3 regions of the Ruminococcus sp. 1001136sp1_2201st1_G3_2201SCRN_220225 genome follow, and region 2 is predicted to be linked to each of the others. Evidence: predicted binding sites of a transcription regulator. Region 2 holds the regulator's gene; each other region holds the start of a gene.

Region 1 (6,716 bases), on a different contig from region 2:
AAAACACAGCTTCTCCTTGGCTGTAATGGTCACCACTTTGTATTTCATTCCCTTTTCCCGCAGCACCTCAAAAGCTTCCTGAGCCACTGTTCTTGTAATAGTCTTGGCTGTAAGATAAAAGATCGTCTCCCCTTTCCCTTCGCCAACAGCGCGAACTGCCGGAAAAATGGTAGACATGGTTTTTCCTACGCCGGTAGGTGCCTGAATAAAAATCTGACGACTGGCTCCAATTGTATGGTAAACACTGCTCACCATCTTTCTCTGACCTTCTCTGTAGGAAAATGGAAATTCCAGGCTCTGAAGAGAATGATTTCTCTCTTCCTTCCATTTTTTCTGATAACTGAGCCATTTATGATATTCATCCAGAAGTTTCTGGTACCATTCTTTCAGTTCCTCTATGGAGATCACCTCCCGGAACCTTTTCACCACTTCTGTCTCCAGGTTGGCATATGTCATCTGGATTCCAATCTTCGACAAGCCTTCCTGAACACCGTAAATATAGCCATAACACATAGCCTGAGCCTTATGAACCTTCACAGGCTCTTCCATCTGTTCCACATTTCCATATATTCCTTTAATCTCATCGATCCAGACAACTTCATCTTCTGTAAAAATTCCATCTGCACGACCTTCTAACCGAATGTCCAGGTCCTCATAGCTGCAATTCATCCGCAAAGCAACCTCTGCTCTGTAGTCTCCGCCCATTTGTTTCTGAAGCTTCCGATGCAGTCTGCTGCCCTTTAACATAGCATCTTTGTCTATAGTACCTCTTCGGTTATCAAGATCACCGCTTTGCAATATAAACTCCACAAGATTTCTTACTGATATTCGTGTTACCGGATTGTCCATTTCCAATTTACCGCCTTTTACTGGTCTGCTGCCTTCCAAACAAAGATACCTTATCTGTAAGCATTATAACACGAATTTTACTTATCGGCCTATCCTTTCATAGAAAACTCCGGCATATTACTCCGAAAATGCAAAGCAAGCATCTGCTTCTGAAGTTTCTCATTTCTCCTTGCTTCAATGAATATGCTGTCACAAAATGTCTGCCACAGTTCCTCGTACTCTCCCATATCCCCTACGGTGCTCCCTGGCACCTGTATACGCACCCCTTTTCTCATGACGCACTCCTTCCCTTTCTCATGGCACAACGCCTTCTGCCTCTTCTCATCGTAGATTACCCAGTTCTCATTGGGAAAGCGATTGGAAAAATGAAGAGCCATAAGAGACAGGATATCATTCCCCGGCTGGATCTTCGCCAACAGAAATCTTCCGCTAATCTCTCTGAAACGGACAAACCCAAAATAGTGGTGATATTCCCTTTTCACACAGAGTGCCAGTTTCGCAACTCTGGATACATATGGATCTGCCAGTGCCTCCATCACACGTTTTTCACATCTGCCTCCCCAAAAAGCCCGGTGCAGCACATAATAAATGGCAGTTCCCCTGTCTTCATCTGCCGAAGCTGCCGCCAGACAAATCTGTTCGTAAACCTCGCTTCCCAGTCTCATAAGAATCGTCCTCATAACCTTACCAGCCTTACTCTGATCTGTAGCAATCTCCCGATAAGAAGTGAACAATTCCATGCTTACAGGAAAACTGGTCTGAATGCTCACTTTACAGCCGCCTGCACACTCTTTCCATCCATCATAGACAGCAGAAAAAATTCCCTCCATAGAGTCCTCACATACCAGGATTCTTTTCTCTTGATTCATATAGCTCCCACCTTTCTGTCCACATGATTCTTTGTATTTTCTGTATACAGTCTTCTGCTCCCCATCTCATCTCCAAAGAGGGATAATTGCTGAAATGCAGCTTCATTCCCATGCTTCCGGCAGTTCTCTTCATCCAGAAGATTACGGGTAATATAAGATTCCTCCAACCTGGTATTGTACATCATGCGGCCATTACAGGTAATAAAATATAAGGCACGCTTCAGAACCACACCAATCCTCTTCAAATCTGCAAATTCCAGGGAATGGGTTCTCCTGGCCCCAATGATTCTTCTGGCAGAGGTATAACCGATTCCCGGTACACGAAGAAGTTCATAATAATCTGCCTGGTTGATCTCTACCGGAAAAAACTCCAGATGTGACACTGCCCAGTCTGCCTTGGGATCCAGAAGAAGGTTAAAATCCGGATGCTTCTCTGAAAGCAGTTCTGAAGCCCGAAAACCATAAAACCGCATAAGCCAGTCTGCCTGATAAAGTCGGTGTTCTCGAAGAAGAGGCGGACCTGATAAGGACATGAGCAGATCCTTATCTTCATTTACGGCGACAAAAGCCGAATAAAAAACTCTTTTTAATGCAAAGTTCTTATACAAAGATTCTGCTACTGACACGATCTGATAATCACTCTCCCCCATAGCTCCAATAATCATCTGGGTACTTTGACCGGCTGATACAAACTTAGGGGCATGACGGTACAGAACCAATTCCTCCTTATTCTGATCTCGCTGCTGCTGAATCTGCTTCATGGGGCGAAGAATGGTTTGCCTGCTCTTATGCGGTGCCAGTTTCCTAAGCCCGTCTGCAGTAGGAAGTTCCAGGTTCACGCTCATGCGATCTGCCAGATACCCCGCCCTGGCGATCAGTTCAGGAGCAGCACCTGGAATGGCTTTCAAATGAATATATCCCTGAAAATGATATTTATTACGAAGAAGATTTACTGTACAAAGCAGTTCTTCCATAGTCCTGTCTGGACTTTCCTTTACTCCGGAACTTAAAAACAGTCCTTCAATATAGTTCCTCCTATAAAATTCCATAGTCAGACGACACACTTCTTCTGGGGTAAAACTGGTACGCACCACATCATTGGAGGCTCTGTTTATACAGTATTTACAGTCAAATACACATTCATTTGTATAAAGGATCTTCAAAAGACTGATACATCTGCCATCCTGAGCAAAACTATGACAGATTCCGGCAGCAATGCTGTTTCCCATGCCCTTTCCATCTCCCTTTCGATCCACACCACTGGATGTGCAAGCCACATCATATTTCGCGGCATCCGATAAAATCTCCAGCTTCCGCTTCAATGTCATTGATTCCTGAATAATCATCCCGTAACAAAGCTCCTTTTATGTAATCTGTGTTTCGCATTCTTTATTATTCTCAATTTCAGAACATTTGTTCTTGTTTCATTTTAGAACATATGTTCTGTTTTGTCAATATCATAAAACGGCACGAAATTTTTTCTATACAAAAAGAGCCATAAATCAAAGATTAATTCTAACACTACCTTTGATTTACGGCTCTTATCTCATTCTTTTACTATTAAAGCTCCCGGACGACAGCCAGAAATGGTACATGCTTACATCAGCGAATTCATGAATACCAGACGTTCTGAACGTATGAGCAGATTTTCATATATGTGAATGCTGCCGACAGGTGACCTATCCACTCAATTTCAAATCTGTGTCAGCACAAAAATATCATAAATTGCTTTCACTGCATTTTCAAAATCACGGTTTTCCACACCGATAATAATATTCAGCTCACTGGAACCCTGGTCAATCATCTTGACGTTTACATTTGCATGTGCGAGGGCAGAGAAAATTCTTCCGGCTGTACCGCGGGTGGATTTCATTCCACGTCCTACAACTGCGATCAGGGCAAGGTCAGATTCCATTTCCACAAAATCCGGCTGAACCAGGCGATGGATTCCCGCAATTACCTGCTGCTCCTTTTCTTCAAACTCATCCTGGTGAACATATACTGTCATGGTATCAATACCGGATGGAACATGCTCAAAACTGATTCCCTGGTCTTCAAATACCTGAAGCACTCTTCTGCCAAATCCGATTTCACTGTTCATCATGGACTTCTCAATGTTGATAGAACAGAAACCTTTCTTTCCTGCAATACCGGTTATGGTATATTTCGGCTTGCGGCAGGTACTCTCCACAATAAAAGTTCCCTTATCCTCCGGACGGTTGGTGTTGCGGATATTAATCGGAATTCCCTCTTTTCTTACAGGGAAAATAGCATCTTCATGAAGAACAGTAGCTCCCATGTAGGAAAGCTCACGAAGTTCACGGTATGTAATGGTCTCAATCACAGCCGGATTCTTTACAATTCTCGGGTCTGTTACAAGGAAACCGGATACATCAGTCCAGTTTTCATACATATCAGCCTTAATTGCCTTGGCAACCAGAGAACCTGTCACATCAGAACCACCTCTGGAAAAAGTGGTCACAGTTCCATCGTCCTTTGCACCATAGAAGCCCGGCACAACTGCATTCTCACATTTGGAAAGACGCTTGTTCAGAAGTTTGTCTGTCTTCTCTGAATCCAGATTTCCGTTTTTATCAAAACGGATTACTTCTGCTGCATCCACAAATTCATAACCAAGATAAGCAGCCATCACTTTGCCGTTCAGATATTCTCCACGGGAAGCGGCGTAATCCCTGCCAATCTGTGCTTTAAAATTCTCTTTGATCAACTGGAAATCCTCTTCCATGGAAAGAGCAAGGCCAAGCCCTTTAATAATCTCATAATAACGAGATTTGATTTCTTCTAAAACCTTTTCAAAATCACCGCCATTTGCAGCTGCGTCATAACAGCTGTAAAGAAGATCTGTTACCTTCGTGTCCCCGTCAAATCTCTTACCTGGTGCAGAAGGAACAACAAAACGTCTGCTCTCTTCACTTCTGATAATATCTCCGACTTTTTCAAACTGCTCCGCATTTGCAAGGGAGCTTCCGCCAAACTTTACAACTTTTCTCATAATCCTTATGCTCCTCAAAAACTTTTTCTCCATTTTATGAAAAAATTCGACTTTTTGCAAGGGTTTTTTCGATTTAATTCGTGAAAGTGTTAAATACCTCCAATACCCGCAGCTGTTCTCCATCTACTTTAAAATGAATATCCCAGGATCCAAAAGACATTCCGTATTTTCTTTCAGGGTCCTTCTGATACCCAGGTCTTGGATCGTTTGCAAGGACAGCAAGAAGCGCTTCTCTTTTTTCCACTGGAATCTTCTTCAAAAGCTCTTCCGGAAACTCTACTTTCAGCTTATGATCCTGAATCTGGTCGGTAAATCCGCCTGCTGCTTCCGGATGGCTGTCCACGTAAGCCAGATAGGGCTTTATATCATAAATAGGTGTTCCGTCCATAAGATCCGCTCCTGATACATGAAGCACCGGTCCATACTTTTCAGAAAACTCTACGCTCTCCAGCCTTACACTGGAAAGTCCTATGGGATTTGGACGAAAAGGAGACCTTGTAGCAAAAACGCCCATTCTGACGTTTCCCCCAAGTCTTGGAGGACGCACTGTAGGAGACCACTCCTTGCGGACAGCCTGTGAAAATTCCCAGATCAGCCAGATATGGGTATACTCTTCCAGCCCTCGAAATGCCTCATGGTTCCGATATTCCGGTTCAAAAATAATATCCGCCTTTAGTTCCTGTATTCTGCCGCTCTGATGGGGAATTCCAAATTTCGTTGGAAAATCACTTCTGATATGAGCAATTACTTTCATTTCCATTGTTTATTATACCTTTATCAATCTTTATGTGTGCTCCTATAAACCCGCAGATATCATCTATAAACAGCGAACCTCTATTCCTCATGTCCGCCGCTTTTTTCTTCCTCCTTGATTTCCCAGTGAAGCAGGAACGTAAGAGCTGCACGAAGAGCAATAATTCCGGCTACAATTCCGATTTCCTTCCACTCACGTACCACTACAGTACGTAGAATCTCACTTCCCATTTTAAATTCCAGTCCCATGGCAAGTCCCCTCGCCAGATAGACACCAGTATCTCCGGCATGTTTCAGCCACTTGATAAATCCGGTAATTCCACTCCAGATAATAATGGCAACTCCAATAAACTCAAAAATTACAATGGCGAAACCAGCAATATTCTCCAGAACCCACTCCATAATTCCAGTTATGGTCGTCATCATAGGTACCTCCTTTTTCCTGCTGACAGGATACCTTTTCTTACAGAATATATTTTCATTGCTACACAGCCTGTAAACAGCAACAGTTTCTTATTTTTGCTCCAGCCAGGTCACCACTTCTGTGTGATCTGTAAAACAAAACATTTCCACAGGCTGGATTTCTTTAACTATATAATTTTTTCTCGTAAGGAAATTAAGGTCTCTTGCAAGTGTTTCCGGGTTACAGGAAATGTAAACAATTTTCTTCGGAGAGAGTTTTATTACGGAATTCAGGAATTTCTCGCTGCTGCCTGAGCGGGGAGGATCCATAAATACCACATCTGCCTTTTCACCAGCTTCTGCCATTGCCTCCATAAATTCACCGGCATCACCCTGGCGGAAAGATATGTTTACCACCTTATTCTCTCTTGCATTGATCCTTGCATCCCTGACTGCATCTTTATTCAGTTCCACTCCGACCACTTCTCTTGCCTTACCAGAAGCTACCAGACCAATGGTGCCAATTCCACAATATGCATCAATGACTTTTTCTTTCCCTGTCAGCCCTGCAAATTCCACAGCTTTTCCATAAAGAATTTCGGTCTGCACTGAATTTACCTGATAGAAGGATTTTGGTGAAATACGGAAGGATTTTCCACAAAGGGTATCACGGATAAATCCCTTACCATAAAGTACGATTTCCCGCTCGCCAAGAACCATGCTTGTATTTTTGTCATTAATATTTAATACCACAGTACTGATCTCTGGATGAACTTTTCTTAATGCCTTCACAAAGTTATTCTTGGATGGAAAAATAGGAGAGGCGACCA
Region 2 (6,716 bases):
CACATTGTGGATGCAGCTTCCACAGAAGGCCGAGATCCTATTGATGATATTTATAAGATTACCAAAGAACTGGAGAAATACAATCCGGAGATTGCAAAGCGTCCTCAGGTAATTGCAGCCAATAAAGTGGACTGTATTTTTGACGACGGTCAGGAGAATCCTGTAGACAGACTTCGCAAAGAATTTGAACCAAAAGGTATCAAAGTATATCCCATTTCTGCAGTTACCGGACAGGGTGTACGTGAGCTTCTTTTCCATATCAAGGAACTTCTGGACAGTTGTCCGAAGAAAGCAATCGTATTCGAGCAGGAATTCTTCCCGGAAGATATGCTGATCAATGAGAGCCTTCCATTTACCGTACAGGTTGACGAGGAAGATCCATCTGTATTTATCGTAGAAGGACCACGTATTGAGAAAATGCTTGGTTATACCAATCTGGATTCTGAGAAAGGCTTCGCCTTTTTCCAGCGTTTCCTGAAAGAAGGCGGCATTCTGGATGAACTGAAAAACGCCGGTATTCAGGAAGGTGATACGGTCCGTATGTATGGATTTGAATTTGATTATTATAAATAAATAGCAACTATTCAGCAGGTATTCAGGAGATAAATTATGACAAGTAAGCAAAGAGCATATTTAAAAAGTCTGGCAATGAAAATGGATGCCATTATCCAGCTTGGCAAGGGCGGTCTTACACCGGAGAACACCAAGGCTGTTGACGAAGCACTTGCGGCGAGAGAGCTGATCAAAATCAGTGTGCTTCAGAACTGTCTGGAGGATCCTAAGGAAATGGCACAGGTTCTTGCAGAGCGCACCCATTCCCAGGTTGTACAGGTGATCGGTAAGAAGATCGTATTATACCGCGAAGGTAAAAAAGAGAAAAAGAAAATTGAACTGCCAAAATAATCGAAAAAAAATCGGGATCATGGGCGGTACCTTTGATCCCATCCATATGGGACATCTGATCCTGGGTGAGCAGAGCTATGAGCAATTCCAGCTGGATAAGGTTCTGTTTATGCCTTCCGGCAACCCGCCCCATAAACGGGACCGTGCTGGCAGAGCCTCTGATAACCAGCGTGTGGATATGGTCCGGCTTGCAATTGAAGATAATCCCCATTTTGAGCTGTCTCTTGCAGAAATGCACGAGACCGGGTATACCTATACCTATCGCACTCTGGAAGAGCTAAAAGAATACAATCCGGATACAGACTATTATTTTATCATTGGTGCAGATTCTCTTTTTGCTTTTGACGAATGGATGGAACCAGAGCGGATCTGTCGGGCCTGTACTCTTGTGGTGGCTGTCCGGGATCATGCGTCCTACGCTGAACTGAATCAGGAAATCCAGCGTCTTTCTGCAAGGTACAATGGAAATTTTGCCCTTTTGGATACTATGAATATTGATGTGTCCAGTCATCAGATCCGTCAGTGGATTTCAGAGAAAAAAAGTCTGAAATATTACGTCCCGGATAAGGTGATTTCTTACATGAAAGAGAATGGAATTTACAGAAAGAAGGAAGTCTGACCATGGCAGATTACGATTTTGCAAAAATTGAAAAAAAACTTTCCAAATACCTGGATGAGGATCGTTTCCAGCATACCATGGGCGTTATGTACACCAGCGCATGTCTGGCTATGGTCCATGGATATGATATCAAAGATGCACAGGTGGCCGGTCTTCTTCACGATTGCGCCAAATGCATTCCCAATAAGAAAAAACTGAAGATGTGCAGCGAACACAATATTCCGGTTTCCGATTTTGAGAGAAGCCACCCGTTTCTTCTCCATTCCCGTCTTGGAGCTTATATTGCTCACGAGAAATATGGGATTGACGATCAGGAGATTCTTTCTGCCATCAATTATCACACAACTGGCAGACGTGAAATGAGTCTTCTTGAAAAGATTATTTATATTGCAGATTATATTGAGCCCATGCGTTACAAAGCAAGCCGTTTACCGGAAATTCGCAAACTTGCGTTTGAAGACCTAGATGAGTGTATGTATGAGATCCTGAAAGATACTCTGGAGTATCTGGAAGAAGATTCTGCCGATGATATTGAGCCAACTTCCAAGGAGGCTTATATTTATTATAAAGAATTGCATAATAAGCGTAATAACGTATCTGATAATTAATACTCCGCATATACTGGCGAATATTTTGTCACGTTTAAAGACATTTGTTTGCGCAGGAATTTGAAAGAATATTGGGTCAGTATAGGCATTATTAAGAAAGGAGCAGATCAGAATGAGTACAGTAAGTACAGAGAAAATGATGGCACAGATTGCCTGCAAGGCAATTGATGATAAAAAGGGACAGGATATCAAGGTAATTGATATTCATAATGTTTCTGTAATTGCAGATTATTTCGTAATCGCAAGCGGTACAAACTCCAATCAGGTTCAGGCGATCGTCGATAATGTGGAGGAGCAGCTTGGACGCGCTGGCTTTGAGGCGAAGCAGATCGAGGGAAACCGCAATTCCAGCTGGATTCTTATGGATTACGGCGATGTGATCGTGCATGTGTTTGATGAGGAGAACAGACTTTTCTATGATCTGGAGAGAATCTGGAGAGATGGAAAGGTTTTGGAAATGGATGAGTTCTTAGAAAAATAAAAAGTCCCCTTTGGTAAACAAATTGTCTGGAAACAGCAATTGTTTGCTAAAGGGGAAATTTTTTATGACTATTGGTAGAAACGCATGACACCAAATACTTTACCCAGAATCTGGATTTCTCCTGTAATGATAATGGGATCCATGGTGTCATTCTCTGGCTGAAGGCGGTAGTAGCCCTTCTCCTTATAGAAGGTCTTCACTGTGGCAGAGTCCTCTACCAGGGCAACTACAATGTCGCCATTATCGGCAGTAGGCTGCTGCTTTACCAGGACCTGATCACCATCAAAGATTCCTGCATTGATCATGCTGTCGCCTTTTACCTTCAGCATGAAGCTCTGTTCATTGGGCATAAATTCTGCCGGGATGGGAAAATAGCCATCTACATTCTCTACAGCCAGAATAGGCTGTCCGGCGGCTACGGTGCCTACAATCGGAACATTGACCACTTCACGGCGGACAAGATTGAAATTGTCATCTATGATCTCTATAGCTCTCGGCTTCGTGGCGTCGCGGCGGATGTATCCGTTCTTCTCAAGAGCTTCCAGATGGGCATGAACAGATGATGTAGACTTCAGATTTACAGCTTCACAAATCTCACGAACTGCTGGCGGGAATCCGCGGTTCAGAATCTCACTTTTAATATATTCTAAAATTTCCTGCTGTTTTTTGCTGATTTTACCATATGTCATAAGAGTTTTCCTCCGAAATTCATTCAACTTTTTCTTATCATACCATATTTTTCTTAATTAAGCAAACAGATATTCTGAAAATATGTTCGTTTTTTGATATGCAGGCTGTTCACAGCTTCCAGCTTTGTTCACGTTACTGTTCACTCCGTTCACAGTAACGCGCTTCGCGATGCACAGAAATCATGCTTTGCATGATTTCGCGCCACAACTCTCGGGTTTTCTGTGAACTTTGTTCACAAAAACACCTCGCGGAACGTTACCAGTGAACAGTAACTTGTTCACACACTTTCACACACTTTTCGTTTTCTTTTCCTTGTGTTCACCGGCAAAAAATGGTACAATTGTTTGGTATGAAAATTCAGAGCCTGACTCAAAAACAAAGGGGGAATCCGCTTGTCCGAGAAGAAATCTAACAAGCCTGGCAAAATGACAGGACTTTTTGTCCAGTTAAAGAACATATTCGGACTAAATATTGCCACCGTTGCTTTTGGTGTATTGTTATTATATATGATTTTTACTGCCTTTTTACTTGTAACCTCCACACATATCGAATCTTACCAGGTTACCACAGGTCCTTTGTCACGAAACGAAACCTACACTGGTATTTCTCTTCGGGAAGAGAGTGTTTTTAAGGCAGAATCCTCCGGTTATGTGAATTATTATGCCCGGGAGGGAAGTAAGATCAATGCCAACGGTGCTGTTTACGGATTAAGTTCCGGAAAAATTGCAGAAACCAAGTCTGCATTGACTGCTGATGAACTGGAGAATATCCGCAGTTCTATGCTCAGCTTTTCCAAAGGATTTTCCGGAAGTAAATTTAACAACACCTACAGTTTTAAGAACCAGCTGGAGGGAAGCATCCTTCAGTATGAGGGAATTTCCACTGACGGGAATGCAGATTCACAAGTAGTGACCATCGGTGGACAGAATATCTGTAAAGCCCAGGAAGACGGCATTATCCTCTATTCTATGGACGGCTATGAGAATAAGACTGTGGAGAACATTACAGCAGCAGATTTTGACCAGACTTCTTACCATGAAACGGATCTGAAGACATCCGAAAAGGTGCAGGCCGGAGATAACATTTATACAAATATTACCAGCGAATTATGGAGCCTGATCATTCCATTAAGCGACAAACAGGCCGCCAAGCTGGAGGGACGTTCCACCATTCGTGTGAAATTTCTCAAGGATGATATGACACAGAGCGGCGATTTTTCCATCATAAAAATCGATGGTAACAAATATGGAAAAATTGACTTCAGCCGCGGTCTGATCCGCTATGCATCTGACCGTTTTCTGGATATTGAGCTGGTTACCAATACAGTAACCGGTCTTAAGATTCCCCTTTCCGCTATTGAATCCAAGGATTTTTACGTAATTCCGGCAGAATATGCCACGACTGATCCTGACAGCGGAAGTGTAGGCTTTAACAAGATTTCCAAAGATTCCAGCGGAAATAACGTAAGAACCTTTATCAATGCTACAATCTACGGTAAAGTTAAAATTGAATCAGATGATGATTCTGCTGATGAAGCTTACAATTATTACGTGGATAGAAGCGCTTTTAGGGAAGGAGATGCTATTGTAAAAGATGACTCTAACCAGCGCTTTATTGTGGGCGAAACAGATTCTCTGGAAGGCGTTTACTGCATCAATCAAGGGTATGCGGTATTCCGTCAGGTAGATATACTGGATCAGAATGAAGAATATGCCATTATTTCCAGTAATACATCCTACGGACTTTCCCGCTATGACCGCATTGCCAGAGACTCCTCCCAGGTAAAAGAACAGGATATTCTCTACTAAGTTTAACATATACTATTTTTAAGGAGGCTTATAAATGTTAGCTGAAAATTTACAGCAGGTAAATGCAAATATTGAAAAAGCCTGTGCTGCTGTTTCCCGTGACCCAGGTGAAGTCACATTGGTGGCAGTAAGTAAGACCAAACCGGTCTCCATGCTTCAGGAGGCGTATGATGCCGGTGCGCGTGTTTTTGGAGAAAATAAAGTTCAGGAGATCATGGATAAATATGACCAGCTGCCATCAGATATCCAGTGGCACATGATCGGTCATCTGCAGCGCAATAAAGTAAAATATATTATTGACAAGGTTGCCATGATTCACTCGGTAGATTCCCTTCGCCTTGCCCAGACCATTGAGCAGGAAGCTGCAAAGAAAGATCTTGTTATGCCAATTCTGCTGGAAGTTAATGTAGCAGAGGAAGAAAGCAAATTCGGATTAACGACGAATGAGGTGCTTCCTCTTCTTGAGAAAATCAGCATATTTTCCCATATAAAAGTGATGGGACTTATGACCATTGCCCCATTTGTGAAAAATCCAGAAGAAAATCGTGAAGTTTTTCGCACATTGAAGAAATTAAGTGTTGACATTAGTGCAAAAAACATTAATAATGTTAACATGAGTGTTCTGAGTATGGGTATGACCGGAGATTATCAGGTTGCTGTCCAAGAAGGCTCAACCATGGTACGTGTGGGAACCGGTATTTTTGGTGAACGAAATTATGCCACACGGCAAGAAGATTAAGATTGGAGATTGAAAATGAGCGTTTTTGATAAATTATTAGATTCTATTAAACTGAATGATGACGATTATGATGAAGATAATTATTTAGATGAGGATCTGATGGACGATGAAGAGGGAGATTTCTTTGATGACGATCCTATGGATGACAAGCCTAAGAAGAAATTCTTCGAGAAATTCGGTCGTAAGAAAGAGGACGATTTGGCTGACGAAGATACTTCCTTTGACGAAGAACCTGTACATACAGCAGCACCAAAGACTGCTGCCAAGGCTCCTGCGAAACAGCCAGCTGAGAAGCAGCGCCCTGTAGCTTCTTCCAAAATCACTCCGATGAGAAGCAGCCGTCGTGCGAATCAGGCTTCTTCTATGGAGGTTTGTGTGATCAAACCTGCTTCCATGGAGGACACCCGGGAGATTGCAGACACACTTCTTGACAATGCAACTGTAATTCTGAATCTGGAGGGTATTGATGTAGAACTTGCACAGCGTATTATTGATTTTGCATCTGGCGCATGTTATTCCCTGAATGGTTCCCTTCAGAAGATTTCCAGCTACATCTTCGTACTTGGTCCGTCTTCTGTAGATATCACTGGTGATCTTCAGAATATTCTTGGCGGCGCTACACCTTCTGTAAGAGCCGGTTATTGATTTTTATGGATAAGGATGAATTTTTACTTAAGAGAATCCGGGAGCTGGCAAATCTCTCTTACCAGAGAGATATTGTCACCTTTACGGATTTTCTTAACTTAAATGAACAAAATATGCTTGCTTCCCTTAAGCTTCACCAGATGGGCGTAGAGGTAAAGCTTTTCGGTGGCTATGAGCATGCAGAACGGCAGATGGCAGCTTTTTTCCCCGGAGGTCTTGGTTT
Region 3 (6,716 bases), on a different contig from region 2:
TCTGGATACTTAAATATGTTGGTCGCTCCCGATGTATATACTTTCATATCTTCTTCGTCCACGTGAATCGTAGCTGCAACTGCGTCCAGCACATCTGCAACCACACCGCTGTGGCTACCCGCCTGTTCTTTCAATCTGGCGATCATGCCCAGATTAATATCCTGGATGGGTACGCCGTTCAGGTTCGTGTTAAGAAGAAGATTCAGCTTCAGGATCGTCTGGTCATCCATCTCCTCATCAATATTAATGATCTGGTTCCGAATAACATTACCCTCACATACAACTACGGCAATCAGCTGCCGCTCATTGACTCGTGAAAGCTGAATGAACTTCAGGGTGCTTCCCTTATACTGGGGAACCGCAACCATAGCCGCATAATTGGTATTCGTGGCAAGAACCTTCGCCACCTGCTTGAGCACCTTATCCATCTTATCTGACTTCTCAATCATCAGATCACGGATTTCTGCGATCTCGGCTTCCTTCTCCCTGGTAAGCTCATCTACATAAAGGCGATAGCCTTTATCTGATGGAATTCTTCCGGCTGAGGTGTGGGGCTGTACGATGTAGCCCATATCCGTCAGGTCGGACATCTCATTTCGGATAGTAGCAGAGCTGACATTCAGATCCGGATATTTGGAAATAGTTCTGGAACCTACAGGCTCACCTGTTTCCATATAAGTTTTGATGATTGCTTTCAGTATTTTCCGTTTGCGCTCATCTAATACTTCATCCATGAAATATCTGCTCCTTCCTGAAAAGCAGACGGTCAAACCTGATTCTGATTTCCGTCTGGCTTCTTCGAATTCCTTTGTTAGCACTCATTATTTAGGAGTGCTAACATCTATGCTCTTAAGATACACCTCAGTATTCCTTTTGTCAATATTTTTTACAAATTTTTTTCATCTTTTTTGATAGTTTTTACCCTATACTTTACCATTCTGGCTAAATTCTCCTTACTGCAATACTTTTTTTGGGCAGCAAGGATACTATCAGGTATCTGCCAACGCAGTCTTATGTTTGCTGCCGCATAAATGAAAAAGATGCCTTGAGAAAATTTTCCCTGGCATCTTCTTTCCTATATAGGAATACCGCCCATAGGCGACATGTCCGTTTTGTAACTGTTCAGCACCTTCACAGTTATATGTTTCGCAAAACAGCCCCTGCTGAATAGCAGCCTCTATTTTTTATAATTTTCCAGATAGTCAAGAACTGCTGTCGGCTCATCCAGAAAGACTACCAGATCCAGCACGGAAAAATCCATGAATTTCTCTTCTGCTGTGTACTCCAGCAATGCTTTCATCTTGTCATAATATCCGTCAATGTTATACAGCACAATTGGGCGGTCAATACGTTTCAGGCTTTTCAAGGTAAAAATCTCAAAAAATTCCTCGTAGGTACCAATTCCGCCAGGTGCTACGATCGTAGCATCTGATTTTTCTTCCAGAAGTTTTTTGCGCTCTCTCATATTCTCTGTGAAAATAAATTCCGTGCATTTCTCATACAGAACTCCAGGCTGGTCAAAAAATCGGGGAGCAATTCCAAGTATGTAACCATTTTCTGCTGCCACGCCTCTGGCTGCTGCTCCCATCATTCCGGTAGCTCCGCCGCCAAACACCAGACCGTGACCTCTTTTTCCCATTGCTCTTCCAAGCTCTTCTGTTTTTTCATAATAAATGTTTTTAAGCAGCGCACTTGAAGCGCCATATACACATATGTTCAATCTGTTATCCCCCTTATTTTTTCTTCTAAACACAAGTGCAGCCTACCTGCGGCAGCACCATATACGAAAGTCAGCTGGCATATCTTTTCCAGTCAGCTTCCGACAGCCGCGCAAAACGCCATATTGGCCACACCGCACAAAACCATCACCAGAATGGGATTCATTTTATATTTTCTCAAAAGCACCAGTGCGGCAGTAAAGAATACCACCATTCGAATGCATATGTTTTCCCGAAACAGTTCCACTGCACCATTTATAAAAAAAGATGATACTAAAATGGTAACTCCTGCCTTGGCGATCATGGCCACAACCGCCGGGCGAAGGGATGTAAGAGTTCCCTGGAGAAGGGACATTTTCCGGTATTTCGTGTAAATATATGCCAGCAGGGTTACAATTATACAGGAGGGTAAAATACAGCCAAGAGTAGCCACCACTGCGCCACCAGGACCAGCAATCCTGGTTCCTACAAAGGTTGCGGAGTTTACTGCAATAGGACCAGGAGTCATCTCTGCAATGGTCACAAGATCCGAAAAAGTTTCCATAGAAAGCCAGCCATGCATAGTCACTACCTGTTCCTGTATAAGAGGCATTGCTGCATATCCACCTCCAAAGCTTAATGCACCAATCTGAAGGAAGCTGAAAAAGAGCTGAAGATAAATCATTTTTTGCTGCCCTCCTTCACAAGTGTACGCGCAAATCCAAATACAGCCACAATAAGTATTATATAAATAATGTTCACCTTCAGAAAATAGCTTGCACAAAAACTGATGACCATAATAATCACATTTACCCAGTCTTTTGACTTCGCCACGTTTTTCCCCATGTCGTATACCACGGAAATGATCACAGCACCTACGCCGGCAGTCATGCCTTTCAAAAGAGCTGCTATATAATAATTAGAGCAGAATGCATCATAAAACAAGGAAATCAGGGACAGGATCACCATTGGCGGAATAATAGCCCCCAGAACCGACAGCAGCATTCCCGGTATTCCCCCAAGCTTGTATCCCACCACAATTGCTCCGTTTACCGCGATTGCTCCTGGAGATGACTGTGCGATTGCCACCAGATCCAGCATTTCTTCCTCATCGATCCAGTGATATTGATCCACAAATTTCTCTTTCAATAAAGTAACGATCACATATCCGCCGCCAAAAGTAAACGTACTAAGATATAACGAGGCAAAAAAAAGCTTTCTCAGCACATATCTTTTATTCTTTTGTTTTTCTTCCATTTCCGGCACTCCTAATAATTCTGCATGATTTCTGTGCATCGCGAAGCGTGTTACTGGTCAGGTCATGAACAATCACGCTTTTCTTTTTTAAGATAACGCACTATAGGTATGTCTGTCAATTAAAGTTTTGGAATGCTTCTGGCATTTCAGAAGGCAGAACAAATATTCGATTCTGCTGTACTTTTATAAAAAAGGATGCTATACTGAAAACAGTTAAAGCGTGTTTGATTTTATAAAAGAAAGGACTCATATGGATCATTTTGAATTACATTCCGAGTATAAACCAACCGGCGATCAGCCACAGGCTATTGAGAAACTGGTAAAGGGATTTAAAGAGGGAAATCAGTTTGAGACGCTGCTTGGTGTCACCGGCTCTGGTAAAACTTTTACTATGGCAAACGTTATTCAGGCGCTGAATAAGCCTACTCTGATCCTGGCCCATAATAAAACTCTGGCAGCACAGTTATACGGTGAGTTTAAGGAATTCTTCCCGGAGAATGCGGTGGAGTATTTTGTCTCCTATTACGATTATTACCAGCCAGAAGCATATGTGCCTTCTTCTGACACTTATATTGCCAAGGACTCTGCGATCAATGATGAAATTGACAAGCTCCGTCTTTCTGCCACTGCCGCCATGTCAGAGCGAAAAGATGTTATTATCATCTCTTCTGTGTCCTGTATCTATGGATTGGGTTCTCCTCAGGAATTTCAGGACATGATGATTTCCCTGCGTCCTGGCATGACTAAGGATCGTGATGAGGTTATCCGGGAGCTGATCGACATTCAGTACACCCGAAATGAAATGGACTTCCACCGAAGTACCTTCCGCGTCCGTGGCGACACTCTGGAGATTTTTCCGGCTAACAGCTCAGATACCGCTGTCAGAGTGGAGTTTTTCGGAGATGAGATTGACCGTATCTCTGAGATTGATGTGCTCACCGGAGAAATCAAATGCCAGCTTGCGCACATCGGTATTTTCCCTGCTTCCCATTATGTAGTACCAGCGGAGCAGATTCAGAAAGCAGCCATTGCCATTGAAGAGGAATTAAAAGAACGGGTAGACTACTTTAAAAGCGAAGACAAGCTTCTGGAAGCCCAGCGTATCTCCGAGCGTACCAACTTTGATATTGAAATGATGAAAGAAACCGGCTTCTGCTCCGGTATTGAGAACTATTCCCGTCATCTTTCCGGACTGGAGCCAGGGCAGCCACCTTATACTCTGCTGGATTATTTCGGGGATGATTTTCTTCTTATTATTGATGAGTCACACAAGACAGTCCCACAGGTTGGCGCTATGTACGCAGGCGACCAGAACCGTAAACAGACATTGGTAGACTATGGTTTCCGTCTGCCCTCTGCCAAGGATAACCGCCCTCTGAGCTTTGAAGAATTTGAGAATAAACTGGACCAGGTTTTGTTTGTATCTGCTACCCCGGGAGATTATGAATACGACCATGAGCTTCTCCGCGCCGAGCAGATCATCCGTCCTACCGGTCTTCTGGATCCGAAGGTGGAGGTGCGCCCTGTAGAGGGACAGATAGACGACCTGATTTCTGAAATAACAAAAGAAACCTCCAGGAAAAACAAAGTGCTGATCACAACTCTCACCAAACGAATGGCCGAGGATCTTACCCAGTATATGAAAGATGTGGGAATCCGTGTCCGTTATCTTCATTCGGATATTGATACTCTGGAACGTGCAGAAATCATCCGCGACATGCGTCTGGATGTATTTGATGTGCTTGTAGGCATTAACCTTCTGCGAGAAGGACTTGATATTCCTGAGATCACTCTGGTTGCTATTCTGGATGCAGACAAGGAGGGCTTCCTTCGTTCTGAGACTTCCCTGATCCAGACCATTGGCCGTGCTGCCCGAAACAGCGAAGGACACGTTGTCATGTATGCAGACGTGATGACGGATTCCATGAGAAATGCCATTGAGGAAACCAACCGTCGCAGGGAAATCCAGAAAGCCTATAATAAGGAGCATGGAATTACTCCTACTACTATTAAGAAGGCAGTCCGTGATCTGATTGCAGTTTCCAAGGCAGTTGCTGAAACTGAAGTGAAGCTGAAGAAGGATCCGGAATCCATGAGCAAAAAAGAGCTGAAGAACCTGATCTCCCAGTTGGAAAAACAGATGCGCCAGGCTGCTGCCGACTTGAACTTCGAGCAGGCAGCAGAGCTGCGTGACAAAATGATCGAATTGAAGAAAAATCTTGCAGATGCGGAAAAGTAATCCTTCGATTTTTCCATGCATTTTGCCAGTCAGATTTGGCACAATTTACAGGATTCTCTGCCTGCAGCGGATCGCCTCCGGCCACATTTATATTTGCGCCGCAGTGCGATCCTGCCCGGCGGGGATTTCCGTTAACCTTGATTATTCAGCAATTAATTTTTATTTATCTTCACTGAAAAATTTCTAAAATGTCCTTCCGCATTTTCTGAGAACATTCCGATATAAGTTCCTGTAAAACTCATGTACATGGTTCCTTCTGTAGCCAGCCCTGCAGTAGCGCCGCTTCCCAGCTTCTCATAGTATTTTCCATCTTCGCTGTACCAGAAATCATATTCCAGAGGATTACCGATAATACGAAAATGAATATTTTCCCCAGAGGATACTACTTTCTCAGCTGTTCTTGCAAACATATCATGAATATGCCTGGAAAGACAAACCTTGTACTGTCCGTCCTCTCTGGTTAAGTAAATTTCATAATGATAAAACTGATTGTAGAATGTCCCCAGTCCCACTCTTTTATTTAAACCTTTGACGTTGCTGTCTTGGGAAACCAGACAGGAATCTGAAAAATTTTCTTTCAGACTCACCACAACATCTGCCTCAACATCAAATTCCTTCTGCTTGATTCCAACCCAGGTCGGAGTATCCATATCATTTAAAGTTACGCTTGTTCCCTTCAAAATAAGCTGTCCGGCAGCGGTATCCCGCACATAATTCTCCATATGCGGAGTTCGAACCCAGTTATAATGCAGGCTGAATTTCTCTTCCGAAAAATTATCTGTAAAATTCCGGCATATCGGCTGCACCTGATTACCTGGAAGTGGTCCCTCCATCTCCAAATCTATTCTTCCATTATTTCCAACAACCGGCCAACCCTCTTCATTCCAGATTACAGGGCTTAAAAATGTCTCTCTTCCAAGATGGTGAAGTTTCAGACCTCGCTGTGGAGTACAAGAGGGACGGATTCCCAGACAAACCAGCCACCAGTTTCCATTCTGATCAACTTCCAGATCTGCATGTCCGGTACAGGCAATAGAACCATCTGGATTATCCCTGTGGCTGAGAATCGGATTATGGGGACACGCCTCATACGGTCCAAATGGAGAATCTGCTCTTTGCATGGTAACCATATGTCCATATTCTGTGCCTCCCTCTGCAAGAAGCAAATAATATTTTCCATTCAGCTTGTAAATATGTGATCCCTCCGGACAGATTCCGCCGCAGCCATGGCTGATACAAACACTTTCGGACAACTTTTCCCCTGTATATGGATTGATTTTGCACATAAAAATTCCATCTCTGTCATCTTCATCTCTGGAAGTAGAGGCGAAGTAAACATCTTCGCCATCAAACAACAAAGTAGGATCAATCCCTCCCTGATCAATCCATACCGGCTTTGACCATTCCCCGTAAATATCGCTGGTATGTACGATCAAATGCCCCTTATGTGACACATTGGTAGTGGTCATAAAAAACTCACCGTTATGGTAACAGAGCATCGGCGCATAAATTCCGCCTGACGG

Evidence for each region. Region 2 encodes LexA, which represses DNA repair genes until DNA is damaged. Its sites were predicted from a motif close to CNAACANNTGTTNG; they were not measured.
Region 1: the regulator LexA is predicted to act here: its motif matches at 3,150-3,163, upstream of AB5642_RS12190 (putative DNA modification/repair radical SAM protein).
Region 3: the regulator LexA is predicted to act here: its motif matches at 3,110-3,123, upstream of uvrB (excinuclease ABC subunit UvrB).

What each region holds. Positions count from the first base shown of each region.
Region 1 covers NZ_JBCOME010000035.1:37,898-44,613, forward strand. The annotation lists gene AB5642_RS12180 (ATP-dependent DNA helicase) at 1-849, opposite strand, end outside; gene AB5642_RS12185 (TIGR03915 family putative DNA repair protein) at 939-1,718, opposite strand; gene AB5642_RS12190 (putative DNA modification/repair radical SAM protein) at 1,715-3,046, opposite strand; gene AB5642_RS12195 (aspartate kinase) at 3,412-4,731, opposite strand; gene tsaA (tRNA (N6-threonylcarbamoyladenosine(37)-N6)-methyltransferase TrmO) at 4,805-5,485, opposite strand; gene AB5642_RS12205 (DUF1622 domain-containing protein) at 5,566-5,910, opposite strand; gene rlmD (23S rRNA (uracil(1939)-C(5))-methyltransferase RlmD) at 5,998-6,716, opposite strand, start outside.
Region 2 covers NZ_JBCOME010000008.1:69,199-75,914, reverse strand. The annotation lists gene obgE (GTPase ObgE) at 1-573, shown strand, start outside; gene yhbY (ribosome assembly RNA-binding protein YhbY) at 610-903, shown strand; gene nadD (nicotinate-nucleotide adenylyltransferase) at 887-1,522, shown strand; gene yqeK (bis(5'-nucleosyl)-tetraphosphatase (symmetrical) YqeK) at 1,525-2,130, shown strand; gene rsfS (ribosome silencing factor) at 2,243-2,611, shown strand; gene lexA (transcriptional repressor LexA) at 2,680-3,300, opposite strand; gene AB5642_RS04680 (HlyD family efflux transporter periplasmic adaptor subunit) at 3,694-5,109, shown strand; gene AB5642_RS04675 (YggS family pyridoxal phosphate-dependent enzyme) at 5,144-5,848, shown strand; gene AB5642_RS04670 (cell division protein SepF) at 5,864-6,493, shown strand; gene AB5642_RS04665 (RNA-binding protein) at 6,499-6,716, shown strand, end outside.
Region 3 covers NZ_JBCOME010000010.1:17,174-23,889, reverse strand. The annotation lists gene hrcA (heat-inducible transcriptional repressor HrcA) at 1-734, opposite strand, end outside; gene AB5642_RS05250 (TIGR00730 family Rossman fold protein) at 1,178-1,720, opposite strand; gene AB5642_RS05245 (chromate transporter) at 1,813-2,382, opposite strand; gene AB5642_RS05240 (chromate transporter) at 2,379-2,954, opposite strand; gene uvrB (excinuclease ABC subunit UvrB) at 3,205-5,193, shown strand; gene AB5642_RS05230 (glycoside hydrolase family 43 protein) at 5,346-6,716, opposite strand, start outside.